3 regions of the Veillonella sp. CAG:933 genome follow, and region 2 is predicted to be linked to each of the others. Evidence: riboswitches for the same ligand, from Rfam matches in the RefSeq annotation. Region 2 holds a riboswitch; each other region holds the start of a gene.
The links. Region 2 has a riboswitch for cobalamin ahead of QZL64_RS11835 (1-propanol dehydrogenase PduQ). Riboswitches for the same ligand answer to the same signal wherever they lie in the genome.
Positions count from the first base shown of each region.

Region 1: it holds a riboswitch for cobalamin, as region 2 does, so the genes downstream of both, QZL64_RS02940 (TonB-dependent receptor) here and QZL64_RS11835 (1-propanol dehydrogenase PduQ) in region 2, are expected to answer to the same signal.
Region 3: it holds a riboswitch for cobalamin, as region 2 does, so the genes downstream of both, QZL64_RS05425 (sirohydrochlorin cobaltochelatase) here and QZL64_RS11835 (1-propanol dehydrogenase PduQ) in region 2, are expected to answer to the same signal.

Region 1 covers NZ_HF986165.1:179-4,956, forward strand. The annotation lists gene QZL64_RS02940 (TonB-dependent receptor) at 1-2,109, opposite strand, end outside; cobalamin riboswitch at 2,334-2,505, opposite strand; gene QZL64_RS02945 (ABC transporter ATP-binding protein) at 2,813-3,580, opposite strand; gene QZL64_RS02950 (ABC transporter ATP-binding protein) at 3,582-4,526, opposite strand; gene QZL64_RS02955 (ABC transporter permease) at 4,523-4,778, opposite strand, start outside.
Region 2 covers NZ_HF986232.1:35,449-40,226, forward strand. The annotation lists gene QZL64_RS11830 (cob(I)yrinic acid a,c-diamide adenosyltransferase) at 74-658, shown strand; adenosylcobalamin (AdoCbl) riboswitch at 717-856, shown strand; gene QZL64_RS11835 (1-propanol dehydrogenase PduQ) at 1,338-2,459, shown strand; gene eutS (ethanolamine utilization microcompartment protein EutS) at 2,498-2,845, shown strand; gene QZL64_RS11845 (ANTAR domain-containing response regulator) at 2,866-3,438, shown strand; gene QZL64_RS11850 (sensor histidine kinase) at 3,440-4,778, shown strand, end outside.
Region 3 covers NZ_HF986190.1:23,075-27,852, reverse strand. The annotation lists gene QZL64_RS05440 (sirohydrochlorin cobaltochelatase) at 1-492, opposite strand, end outside; gene QZL64_RS05435 (sirohydrochlorin cobaltochelatase) at 555-1,421, opposite strand; gene QZL64_RS05430 (hypothetical protein) at 1,931-2,248, opposite strand; cobalamin riboswitch at 2,519-2,687, shown strand; gene QZL64_RS05425 (sirohydrochlorin cobaltochelatase) at 2,930-3,949, shown strand; gene QZL64_RS05420 (ABC transporter substrate-binding protein) at 4,320-4,778, shown strand, end outside.

The DNA.
Region 1 (4,778 bases), on a different contig from region 2:
ATCAGGGGTAACGCGATACCCAACACTGGTATTCACTAAGAAATAGCCGTCATAAGCACCGTATTCGCCGGCTGCTGCCGTAGAGCTTTGGCGTGCACTAACATATTGCATATCTAACAAACCGGTCCATTTTTCCTTGTCATAAGCCAAACCGGCATGGAAGATATGTTTCGGTACAGAATAATCAACTGCATTGCTATAGCCTGATTTATTAGTATCCTCTAATTTCGGACCACTAACTTTACCCGACTGCCAAGCATAGTTAACGTATGAGGTTAAATTATCTGTAAATTTATGCTCGTAATTAAGTTCAATACCGCGTCGTTTTTCTACGCCGTAATTTATGTATTGCTTATATTCTGTAGTACTTGTCCCCGGCAAGTAGAAATAGGTATACTCAATTTTGTCCTTGGTTTTAACATTATATAAGGAGATATCCACTGAATCTCGATCCGTCAACTGGCGTTTCATCCCTAATTCCCAGGTTTTGGAAGTTTCAGGATCTAAGCCCGGATTTGGAATAACATTACCCATACCGGAACCGCCATAACGATAAATATATACTAATGGTGGTGGATTAAACGACTCACCATAAGACATATAATAATTTGTACTTTCATTAGCTTTATATTCTAATGAAACTTTAGGACTTATATGATTATATGTTTTACCCTCGGATGTGGTATCATAACCGTTTTTACCACTGGCCCAGAATGTACCGTCACCTTTTTTATAACGATCATAACGTGCCCCAACAAATAAAGACCATTCATCATCAAATTTATACTCATCTTGTACAAATACAGCCAGATTGCTTATTTTACCTTCATCTTGTGCATATTGATTAATAATGGAGTTTTTGTTATGCCACGAAGAAAGATTATAACGCTTCTGAATCATTTCTTCCGTATGATAAGAGGCACCGGCATTAATGGTATGCTTTCCTATATCTCGCCATGTTTTTTCAACTTCGTACGTAAATTTCTTCCCTGGATGGAGAGAATAATCACCGGCCCCGGTCCAATCAACATTTTTATAGGAACTAGGTACAGTAGGTGATGTAAAACCATCAACCTTATCATGCGTATAACTTGCACGCACCAAGAAATCATTTGCCGTATCACGATATGTCAAAATATGGGTATCACGTTTATTTTCATTATCATAGCCTAAGAAATTTTTAGGAGATAAAGAAATAATTTTATTTGTTCCGACCTGAACATTGCCAGACCATACAGGGTTTCCTTTAGTATCATGTACATAAGTAAATGGATTACTATAAGAGGATTCACTATTAATTCGATTATAGCTATAAACTAAAGATTTAGATTCATCAAAATTGTACCCAATTTTAAAGCCGTAATTTTCATGTTCCCATTCTTTCTCACCACGACCACCGTATATATAAGTACCATTACTTAACTGTGGTAAATCGGCACTAATAGATGCTGTACCTTTTTTTGGTGCAAGCGATCGATAAAATCCTTTATAGCCATCAGAGGAGCGTTTTTCATAAGTAACCCCTAAACTCCATTTGTCTGATAAACGAGAATTAACCGACACGGCTTTTTTCCAAGTATTATAGCTACCATAGGATACATCTGCCACTACAGAAGTTCCCGATTCCGGTGCACCTTTAGTCGTAATATTAATAACACCGGCAACCGCATGACCACCGTATAAAGAGGATGCGCCACCGCGCAATACTTCAATACGTTCAATATTCGAAATTGGAATCATATTAAAATTTACAGTTCCGTTATAAGTATTATTTTGTTGAACTCCATCAACTAATACCAAAATATCTGTAGAACTCATACCACGCATAGTCAAACTGCCTTGCGCACTTTGGTCAATAAAAATACCCGGCAAAAACTGTAAAGCTTCTTGAACCGACGAAATATTCTTGTCAGCTATATCTTGTGAGGTAATAACGCTTACACTGGCCGGCACATTAGCAATAGTTTGCTCCGTTTTTGTCGCAGTTACGACCACTGTCCCTAAGTCATAATCAGTAACCACATCTTCGGCCTGTACACCAACACAGCTCAAAATACTACCACAGCATGCCAATACTGCCGCTCGTACTAACAATCCCTGACCTTTCATAATACCCTCCTAATAAAATTACCCTAAATTACCTAATCAGTTAATAGATTTATTTTTTTTACTATTCCTCTTCTTTTAACACTACCTCACCTAATGCTAACTCAAGGTTCTTAGTAATCCCTTCATAATCCATTAACTTATAAAAAAACATATCTACTTCAATCTTGAAATAGATATGCTACATGACCTTTGCCATAATCGCCTCTCTATCGCTCGTAGATTAAAACGGAGATTATAAATAGGCAGGTCTCCTGGCTTAGATTCATAGCGCCTCTCGCCTTCCCGGAATATCCAGTGGCAACATGAGATTAGCTCCTCTTACAGTGACGGGATCGCATCGGCTTATACCGATTTCTCTATTAAGTCTAAATCGACACCTATAAATATGTATAAAATTTCTTCATGTACATTATATATTTACTTTTCCACCTCGTCAATCTTAATTCAAAACAAATATTAATCATGCTATACCCTCTATTGTATACTAAAACTCCTTTATTTCATAGGGTTTTATGGCTTATCATCGTTAATTTTTATATTTAAACATATTATTCTAAACAGTATTTTTATACAAAAAAACCTTAAAACAAAAGATTTTTTACTTTAAGGTTTCATCTTATAGTTAAACTCTATTTATTTTTTTAATAATATTTTTAATCAAAATAACTATACTCTAATATAATAATTTACTGCAAATACTCAACTAAAAATCTTCAAAAGCCGCTAACAATTCTTTCGTGTATTTTTCTTTAGGATGCTGATAAAGTAATTCTGTCGGTTGTAATTCAATCAACCGGCCTTCGCGCATAATTCCGATACGATTACAAATTACGCGTAACAAATCTAAATCATGCGAGATAAACAGACAAGCTAAAGATCGTTCCTTTTGAATATCTTTTAAAATAGAAATAATCTGTGCTTGCACCGATACGTCAAGCATCGATGTCGGTTCATCCAATAAAAGAATCTTCGGATTTAATAACAGTAACCTGGCAAGACAAATACGCTGTAATTCTCCGCCGGAAAGTTGATGCGGATATCTGGAAAGTAACTCTTTACGAAGTTGTACTTTCTCTAAAACATCCTCTATACTATGCTTTAAATTAATATCTTGATTCTTATGGATACGAATCGGTTCTTCAATAGACTCTTTGATTGTCATGCGAGGATTTAAAGACGAAGTCGGATTTTGAAAAACTAACTGCATATCTTCTCGCATTTTTTTATTCTCATTTGCCGACATTTGCGATATTACTTTTCCGTTTAATAGAATTTCTCCCTGATCTGGCTTTAAAAGTTGCATGATAATTCTAATTAATGTGGACTTCCCGGCCCCACTGGTTCCCGCCAAACCAAGAATCTCATTCTCTTCTACCGAAAAAGAAATATCTTTTAAAACCTTGAAGATTCTTTTATTAATAAAGCCTGTTGTGAAACTTTTAGAGATATTCCTTATTTCCAATACACTCATACTATTTACTCCATTCACAACGCACTTGATGGGAAGAAGATAAATTCTTCATAACTTGATCTTTTTCGCATATGTCTAACTCATAATACTTGCAACGATTTTTAAAAATACAACCATTGGGAATGTTATGCAAATCAGGTGGTAACCCCGGAATCGATTTTAACCTATATCTTGGTTGTGCTTCTAAAAAACTGATAGTATAAGGATGTTTGGGCTCTTTAAATACTTCTTCACAAGTACCGTATTCAAGAATTTCTCCCGCATACATAATCCCAATATAATCTGCTAGTTTTTCTGCTAAACGGATATCATGAGTAATGAATAAAATACTAACACCGCTCTCATCTCGAAGATCACGGAATAACTGACAAATTTCGCGCCGCACAAAAGCATCCAAACCTTTAGTCGGTTCATCCGCAATTATCCACCCGGGGTGTGGCATCGCCATCATAGCTGCTAATACACGTTGAGCCATCCCACCGGATAATTCACCGGGATATTTATCATATACCGCTTCCGCATTAGGCAAGCCAAACCGCTTTAATTGTTCAATCCCCTTTGCTTTTTCAGCGGAATAAGAAGTCTTATTTCTGTAACAGTTTGATTCAACGACTTGTTTACCTACCCTTTGCATAGGATCCATAGCAGTAATAGGATCTTGTGCAATCCATCCTATCCGGGTACCTCGGGTCATATTCCATTCCGCTTCTGATTGTGCCAATAAATTCTGATTTTCTAAATAAATTTTACCGGTCACAACAGCAGATTCATCCAAAAGCCCCATAATCGCTGACCCCATTATAGATTTCCCACTTCCCGACTCGCCCACCAAAGCCGTTATTTTACCTGAAACTAATCTGAAATTTACATTGTGAAGCACTCGAGTAAGCCCCTGTTCTGACGGATATGCAACTGATAAGTCATCAATAATAATATCTTCCATCATAACATTTTCCTTTCTCCGGCATTACTCAACTGCAAATGTTCACGCAAAAAATCACCAATCAAATTTATACTCATACAAAAAAGTGTTATTGCCATACCCGGTGCCAATATCATCAACGGATAACTCCTAAAATAAGTCCGGGCATCACTAATCATAACACCCCAATCGGCAATTGGCGGTGCTACCCCCAGGCCCAAATAAGATAAAGCAGATGCTGATAAAAGAGAGGTACCGATTCTAAGAGTCAGTAAA
Region 2 (4,778 bases):
TTCTCATAATATTCTCTATAATTACCGGTATTTCAATGATATATATACCATGTAATGAGAAAGGAGCTTTACTATGAAAATTTACACTAAAACCGGCGATAAGGGGATGACCCGTTTAGTGGGCGGTATTGCAGTATCAAAAGATTCAGATCGAGTAGATAGCTATGGTACTATTGATGAATTAAATTCGTGGATTGGTTATGCTATATCGCAATTTGATTCGTCTTTATTCGAGGAAAAAAATGAATTACAACATTTACAGCATTTCTTATTTGATGTAGGTACTGATTTAGCAACTCCGGAGTCGTTAAATCGAGAAATAACTTTACCTGTTGATGCTATATCATGGTTGGAAGCCCGAATTGATGAGTATACGGCTAAATCACCGGAGATTAATCGTTTTATTTTGCCCGGTGGAACTCGTGAGGCCAGTATGATTCACATGGCACGGACGATTGCAAGACGGGCCGAACGACGAATAGTTCGATTACAGATGACCGCGAAAATACCGGGAGAGTTGGTTATGTTTGTTAATCGATTATCAGACTATTTTTATGCTTTAGCAAGATACTTAAACACTAAACAAGGTATGGAAGATATATTTTATACCAGAAGTGCTGAAGTATTTCATAATGCTAAGACCAAAAATATAAAATAATTATTGGGATTATCCTGTTCTTGCAGAATTGATTAAGATATGTTATTATTGCTTTTAGATTAATAGAAATATGAAATCTGACGATGGAAGTTAGTGAGAATCTAACACGGTCCCGCCACTGTGATGGCTTTTGCCTAAGTCAGGTCTTTCGCGGATTTCATTACACATGCTGTTTCGAGGTAAGACAGGATGTTGTTTTTGTGGCATTGTAGTACTTCACTGGAATTAATGCAGAAAATAAACCGGCATGTATTAATCTGTCTTGCACAGAGACGTGCGTCTATTGATGGACTAATGTTAGTCGTTCAATGATGAGAGAGCACAGCACAGTGGAGTGTGACATTAGTTCAAAAATAGGAAAAGGGCATGGAGCTAGTACTCCATGCCCTTTTGTTATAAGTGTAAAGAACCCTTTTGTCATCGGGTGTTATATCATAGTCAAAGAGAGAACAAGTTAAAATAACTGCTAATTTAGGTATAAATCGGAGAAAATTTGAAATAGTATATATATTATGCATAATTGAAATACGTAATTTTTATTGACATTTTTTTTGGTTAAGTATAAATTATTGTTATAAGATTTTCGTGTACAATGGCGTGCATGGTTTGCAATGAAGCTTAAACGGAGGGTGTATTCCGTGAGGGCTTCTTTTTTTATTTGTTAAGCAGGAGAACATGTATGCAGAAAATTAAATTTCCTACGACACTATGGGTAGGGGAAGATGCGTTGCAAGGTCTTCGTGATCTCCCTGTAAAAAAGGTTTTCATAGTGACGGATCCATTTATGGTTCAGTCTGGAATGATTTCACATGTAACGGAGAACTTAGACTTTGCTGAAGTAGAGATTTTTAGTGATATTGTTCCGGATCCGCCGACTGAAGTAGTCGCTGCCGGTGTAAGTCACTTAGTAGAATCAAATGCTGATGCAATTATTTCAGTAGGTGGCGGATCTGCTATTGATGCGGGGAAAGCTATGTTGTATTTCGGCAATCGCGTTAAAGCCAATAAAGATTTAATGTTTATTGCTGTACCGACCACAAGTGGTACCGGTTCAGAAGTAACAAATTTTTCAGTAATCACAATGCTGGAAACAGGAACAAAATATCCGATTGTTACCGATGAAATACAACCTAATATTGCAATTTTAGATACTCGCTTAGTAATGAGTGTACCGCCTAGTATTACGGCTGATACAGGCATGGACGTTTTAGTTCATTTAATTGAATCCTATGTATCATTGAATGAAAATGTTATGGCAAAAGTATTAGTTGAATATGCAATTCAATTAGTGTTTGAATATTTGCCGGAAGCATTTTCGAACGGTACGAATAGTTATGCCAGAGAACAGATGCATGTGGCTTCCTGTATGGCCGGTATGGCATTTAATTTGACGAACTTGGGATTAAATCACGGTATGGCACACGCTATCGGCGGTAGATTCCATGTACCGCATGGACGAATCAATGCTATTTTATTGCCGCATATTGTGGCGTATAATGGTGATTATCAAAACAAAGATTTATATGCTGCTAAGAAATATACTAGATTGGCGAATATTGTTAAAGCGACAACTAGTGTAAATCCGAGAATCGGAGTGGCTGCTTTAATTCGGCAGATTAAGCATTTACAGAGTACTCTGAAAATGCCTTTAACATTAACTGATTGTGGGTTTAATCGTAGTGAAATTATGGAGAGCGGTGATGCTATTGCAAAAGCTGCGTTAGCTGATGCATGTACAGCTGCTAATCCAAGAATACCTACGGCAGATGATATTAAAAATATTTTAAATCAAATTGCTTAACCGTCAGTCTGATAAGGTAATGCTGGAAAGGTGTGGCTATGGAAGAAAAACAGCGTATGATTCAAGAATACGTTCCTGGGAAACAGATAACGCTAGCCCATATTATTGCCAATCCGGCTAAGGAGATTTATGGCAAGTTGGGATTACCCAGTGATGTATACAATGCACTTGGGATTTTAACAATAACACCGGCAGAAGCAGCTATAATCGCTGTTGATATAGCAACTAAAAGTGGTGATGTTAAAATTGGTTTTGTAGACCGATTCTCCGGATCGGTGGTTATTTATGGTGATGTTAGTTCCGTTGAAACGGCGTTGCGAGCTGTTGTGGACGGGCTACGAAATATTTTAAAATTTGCATTAGGTTGTGAAATTACCAGAACTTAAGAAATCGAGGAGACCTACTTATGCGAGGAAGAATAGTTATTGTCGATGATGAGCCAATAACTCGTTTAGATATTAAAGATATCTTAACAGATGCAGGCTATGAAGTAAGCGGCGAAGCAGCCGATGGCTTTGAGGCAGTAGAGATTTGCCGTAATGTAAAACCGGATTTAGTATTGATGGATATTCAAATGCCGGTACTTGATGGTTTAAAGGCAGCAAAAAAAGTTGCGCAAGATAAATTGGCGAGCAGTATAGTATTTTTAACTGCTTATGGAGATTTTGAAAATACAGAAAAAGCGAAAAAGCTTGGTGCAACAGGCTATTTAATTAAACCAATTGATGAAAAATCTCTTATTCCGACTATTGAAGTAGCAATCGCTAAGGGGCAACAAACTGAAAATTTAGAACAAGAAATTGAGGGATTAAAGCTTCGTTTAGAAGAACGGAAAGTAATTGAAAAGGCTAAAGGAATTCTGTGCCGTGATTTAAAAATTACTGAGGATGAAGCCTATAAAAAATTACGCCGCTTGAGTATGGATAGACGCTCTAAAATGAGTGAAATTGCTGAATTAATTATAATGGATAGTGAATGATATGGCGTTAGATATAGCTAATCCGGATGAAGCAATTTTACGCAAACTGTGTGATACCTATTCGGACTTAACTGCGGATGAAGTTAAAGAATTAGTACAAGTTATATATCATTTGGCTGATTCGTTATTATATCCTGATGCAGATGTATTTATTGACATTTATAATGAAGTAACGAAATCTGCTTTAGTGGTATATCATAGACAGCCTTTAATTAAGCCGTCTATGTATGAAAAGACGGTAGTAGGATTAGATGCTTTATTGGAAAATGAACCAGGTGTTTTACGATCTATTGCAACCGGTTTAAATACATTAGGGCTTATTGCGGTATCTCAAGAAGGAAAACTAATTACACAAAATATTTACCCCATAAAATTATTGGACAAAACTATCGGTGTTTTAATTGTAGAAACTGATGCAGGAACGCCTGGAATGGCCACTTCTAATGATTTAAAGCCAAGTACTATTATGAGTGCGGAAGAAGAGGCACAGAACTTTTTCGTAGATCGATTATCTGAAAATGTCCTTATTTTCGATGGCGATGGTTATTTAATAACGGCCAATGAAGAAGCAAAGCAATTGTATAAAAAATTGGGTTATCAAGATGAAATAATTGGTTTATTTTATGATAATTTAACATTAGACTATTATACATTTGATTATATTAAATTTCGTGCAGAACGCTCATCAAGTAATTGGTTTTTTGATGTGGAGACCCATTATTTGCAGTATTATTTTACGATTAAGTACAGTTGGATTAAAAATAAGCAGCGTTTAGTTGTGATTATTCAGGATACAACAGAGGTAAAAAAGCGAGAAGAAGAACTTGTATTAAAAGCAGTTGCTATTCGTGAAATTCATCATCGTGTAAAGAACAACTTGCAGTCAATAGTATCTTTATTGAAGATACAAGAACGGAGGGCTCAGTCAGACGAAACGAAGAAAGTGTTGCATGATAGCATATCGCGTATTATGACGATTGCGTCAACTCATGAGTTACTTTCTAAACAAGTTGACAGTTATACTTCGTTAAAACAAACGTTAACTACAGTCATCCATAATTTCCATCATATGTTTGGAAATTTCAGAGATATTGAAATATTTATGCATGTAGATGACTCAATATACGTAACAACTGACCAAGTTGTTACAATCTCTTTGATTGTAAATGAATTATTACAAAATATTTTTGATCATGCATATTTACCTAATCAGTCAGGAAAAGTGCAGATTATCGGTAAAATAGTAGACTCTAAAATTTATATTGAGGTATCCGATGATGGTTGTGGATTTGATACTAAGACTGTCAAAGCTGATAGTTTAGGGCTTCTTATCATCAATG
Region 3 (4,778 bases), on a different contig from region 2:
TAACGCGGCATACGCCGTGTTACCTACGCTCATGCCACCATGACCGACCAATAACAGACCTTCTTCTGCCGGTACATTAAGTTTTTTTATAAAATTCTCAATGAGTGCTTCATAGTCATCAGGTCGTTCTTCCTGACCGATAAAATACAGTAAAGGGCGTCCCATAGCAATGTGTTTCAAAGAACCTTGTCCTTCATAAGCCATTATATTGGCTTTCAATTTATCAAATTCTTCGCCGCCAATCATATGAAGCGGTTGCACCGCAATGGATTCATAGTCTTCAGCAATTAAGGCCTCAATGGCACTCTGCTCCGTATCGATTTCTTCGCCCCGTTCACGCAAACGTTTAACAATAATGCGTGAAGTAAAAGCTAAACGAACTTCATAGTCTTTAAACTCTTTTTTGATAAAATCCACAACCGGATCGATTTGATTGATCCGTGCCGTTGGCACCGTAGTGCCAAAAGCGACTACTAAAACAGCTTGCTTCATACACCCTCCTTTAAAAAAAACGGTCCCCAAAACGAGGACCGTTAGTATGTAATTTTAACGTATTAAACAGCCATACTCGAGCGGTTTACGCTTTCCGTCTTAGCCTGCTGATGCGCCTGCTGTTTACGCTCAATCATGCGAATGGACTGGGCTAAATGTTTTAAGAATAACTCTTGAATAAACGGGTTTTCACCTAAGCCTTCATTCCAAATAGAAACACCATAGCCTTCTTCAGTAAGCAAAGTAGCTACGGAATCGGAACGATCGCCACCTAAGAAGTCCATCAAATGTTCTGAGCCGATAAGCGCCAACGGCACTACCAAAACTTCTTTATGATCTAAGCGTTCCAATAAAGTTAAAGCCTGTTTGAAATTAGGGAATCCATTCGATGTAAACACCGCCACATTTTGGCCGTTACCGTATAAGCATTTTAACTGCAAAGCACTGAATTCCAATTGATTTTGGCCGTTTGCCATAAGCAAAATGGATTTATTCAAGGCGCGAATATTCACGTGCTTCATAATGGCATCAATGGTAGCCACATAATCATCGGCATAGTTTTTTACACCTAAAGAACTTAAGAGTGGCTTACCTACGTGAATGCGCATGGCGTTTCGTTCAGTATTATAGGTAAATGCGGCAATAGCTTTACGCATCTTTTGATAACATTGATCGGCTACCAAGGCAAATGGTAAAACAAATACATCGCGGACGCCGGTATTCTTAAATTCAGCCAACACGGCTTCCAAAGATTGTACCGGTTTTTCATATTTTTCATTCCACTTCTCCACCAGCGCATCCGCCAAAAAGACACGGCGAATTACTGCATCGGGATATGCTTTTTTAATCTTTGCTTCCATTATGCCTACGGATTTCTCTACGGCTTCGCCGTATATTGAACCGAATGTCGCTAAGATAATACCCTTTATACTCATTTTATAAATCCTCCGATATCAAAAATACCTCTAAACTTATACCATAATCGAACCTCTTAATCTGACAAAAATCTGTCATATTTCACATTATCGAATACATTCGAAATACATGTTGATTATTCTTCGTTGGTATAATGATACGTTAGATTTTATTTTTAGTCAATGAGAATTTCTCTCATTTTCAAACTTATCAATGATTATCAATGATAAATCGGAAATTTAATTATATTTTCATCAACTATATTTATCTTTACCGATTCACTTCTATTTTCATCGATTTAAAGAGAATTTATATCCCATTACTATTACAAAGAATACTACTTGCTTACAGGTATTATATTAATAATTCAGATAATACTATACCAATCACGGTCTACGATTGATACAGATAACATCTAATAATTAATATTCCTCATTCATGAATTTTTATACATCAAGTTTCTTAATTTAGTCATTCATTCAATCAAAAAGCAATGTATTGTTACGCCTATAATTGATAATAATTATGGTTGCGAGAACACGCGCGGTGCTGCTACTTCAAAAATCTCAGCAATCATAGGTAAAAATTTGCCTTCAATTAACGTACGTTTACGTTCGCTTTTAGTAATTAACCACAATTGTTTGCAATTATAGGTAATGCGCAATAAGCTGTTAATATATTCGTTAAAATCCTCTTCGCCCATGGCGCTTTTAAGAGCTAATAATTTGGAATGTAAAGGTTCACCTTGATACTCTTCACGTTCCAATACAGGCGTAAATGCCACTTCATATACCGATTCCGATAGTTCATTAGGACCGGCACCATTTGTAAATTGATCCATACGATGGACCTCCTTTGTTAATATATAGCTATTTATCATAAAGCACATTGCCCTATGATGAACACCATTCTCTATTCATAGTACCAAACTTTGACTCCTTTGCCTATGTGTAATCAAAAAAGTGTATCACAAATAACCAAAAGTTATTACTCATAAATAAGTCCCTTATTCCTAGGAGTTATATGACCCGGGTAATTTCCATTCACAGTGAGTATACCCTACCCGGTATTGCATTGACAGTGGACATTTATTCTGCTATGATGATTATCAAATGAATACGACCTTCAAGGTGCCCGACTTAATAGAGAAGAGCAGTAGAAGCTGCCGCGGTCCCGCCGCTGTAAGAGGGAGCACAATCAAAATACCACTGGAAGTTTCTGGGAAGGTGATTGTTGCGTTGAACTTGAGCCAGAAGACCTGCCTTGATGGATTGCCGATAACCCACGAAGGATGGCGAGGTTAATCAATGTCACTACCTGTACTATACACTGACCGGGAATTATTTTTTTAATTCATAAACGACTTAATTAAGTTTGATATGAACTAATATACGTCAGGTGCTTAGCATAACTAGTGATTATTAATACTACCTCTGCCCTGTGGGCAGAGGTTTTTGTATTTTATTTTATTCTATTTTTAGTTTTTATTTTTATCTTCTTTTTATCACGAGGAGTGAATGAAATGAGTAAACATTTTTTCAAAAAAACGTTAGCTACAACATTAGCAGTGGCCGCTTTAACAGGCTTCGGATTCCTTGCTACAGACGTAAACGCTGCTTACCAATTAAGTGACGAAGTAACAACTGCTACCCCTGCATTATTGGAAGCAACTGAAATCGGTGTTCGCACTTACAACACAACCGATCCTGTATTGGCTAAAGCACCTAACAAAGATGCTATCGTAGTAATGAGCTTTGGTACTACATTCACTGATACTCGTGCTAAAACAATCGATGCGACTATCAACGAAATTAAAGAACAACATCCGGGCGTAAAAGTAGTTACAGCTTTCACTTCCCACATCATTATCGATCGTATCAAAGCTAAAGAAGGTATCACCTACCCTACGCCTGAAGAAGCACTCGATCAATTAAAAGCTGAAGGTTACACTCGCGTTGCTTTGGCAACTCTCGACGTAATCCCTGGTATCGAATACAACTATAAAACAGCTGTTTACAATCAGTACAAACATAACTTCAAAAAAATGACATTTGGTACACCTCTCATGTACTGGATGGGCCAAGAAGGTCAAACTGACGATATTGCTAAAACTGTACAAGCTGTAGCAACTCAGTTCCCTAAAGTAGGTCCTAAAGATGCTGTACTTATCATGGCTCACGGCACTCCGGATCCTTCCAACGCTTACTATTCCGTAATCCAAGATCGTTTGGAATCGGCCGGTCTTCACAACACTTACATCTACACCGTAGAAGGATGGCCAAGCCTTGAAGACATCGTTCCTCAATTGAAAGCAAAAGGCATCGAACATGTCACCCTTATGCCATTCATGATGGTAGCCGGCGACCATGCCAACAACGATATGTCCGGTGACGAACCTGATTCCCATAAATCCATCTTGTTGGCTGACGGCTTCAAAGTAGACACTTACATCCATGGTCTTGGTGAAAACCAGAAAATCCGTGACCTCTTTGCCGCTCATGCCGATGAAGCTTGGCAAGCTCTTCAAAACGACGCTAAATAAGATATAACACTGTAAGGGTTCATATTATTGCCAAAACGCACTTACAAGCTAAGACGTTTTGACCAACCAAAAGCGTTCTATACATAAGGAGGCTGTAATAAAATGTAGAGCATATCACATTTTACTTACAGCCTCTTTTAATTGCTATATTTGGATCTATAAAAGTGCCATACGCACCATATAACGATAGGCACCATATAACCATACGCAACACATAACCATAGGCAACCACCATCACCTGTGGTATAGTACAAGTATGAGTTTGCGAAACAGATTTTACTAAAGCTTGTTTTGGAACCGCTATGAATTACCTGCTTACTCACAGGTAATACTTTTACGTACTTTTTATCTACTGTCAGGCAGGTGTATTATGAGAAAATTTTCACGCTTAACCATTATTGTAATGGCGATGACAGTCATTATGGCTATCCTCGCCGGCTGCGGTAAAACCGATTCCACATCATCCGCAGCCACCCGTACTTTAACCTATAAGGATCAAACCTATACGGTGCCGGCCAAACCGGAACGAATTGCGGTACTTGCCAATTCCCTACTCTATTTCATGGATGCCATTGATGCCAAATCCATCAGCCGCGTAGAAACGCAGGATGACATGCCCGCTCACCTCAAAGAATTACCTTCTTTAGGGCAGACCGCCAACATCAACATGGAGCAACTTATCGGTTTGAAACCGGACCTCGTAATCGGCCTCAGCAATCAGCACAGCAAATTTGAAGGCCAATTACAGAGTAATAAATTACCGTATATTTTAATTTCCTATGACGGTATTAAAGACAATGTGCCCCTCATTGAATTCTTAGGCCAACTG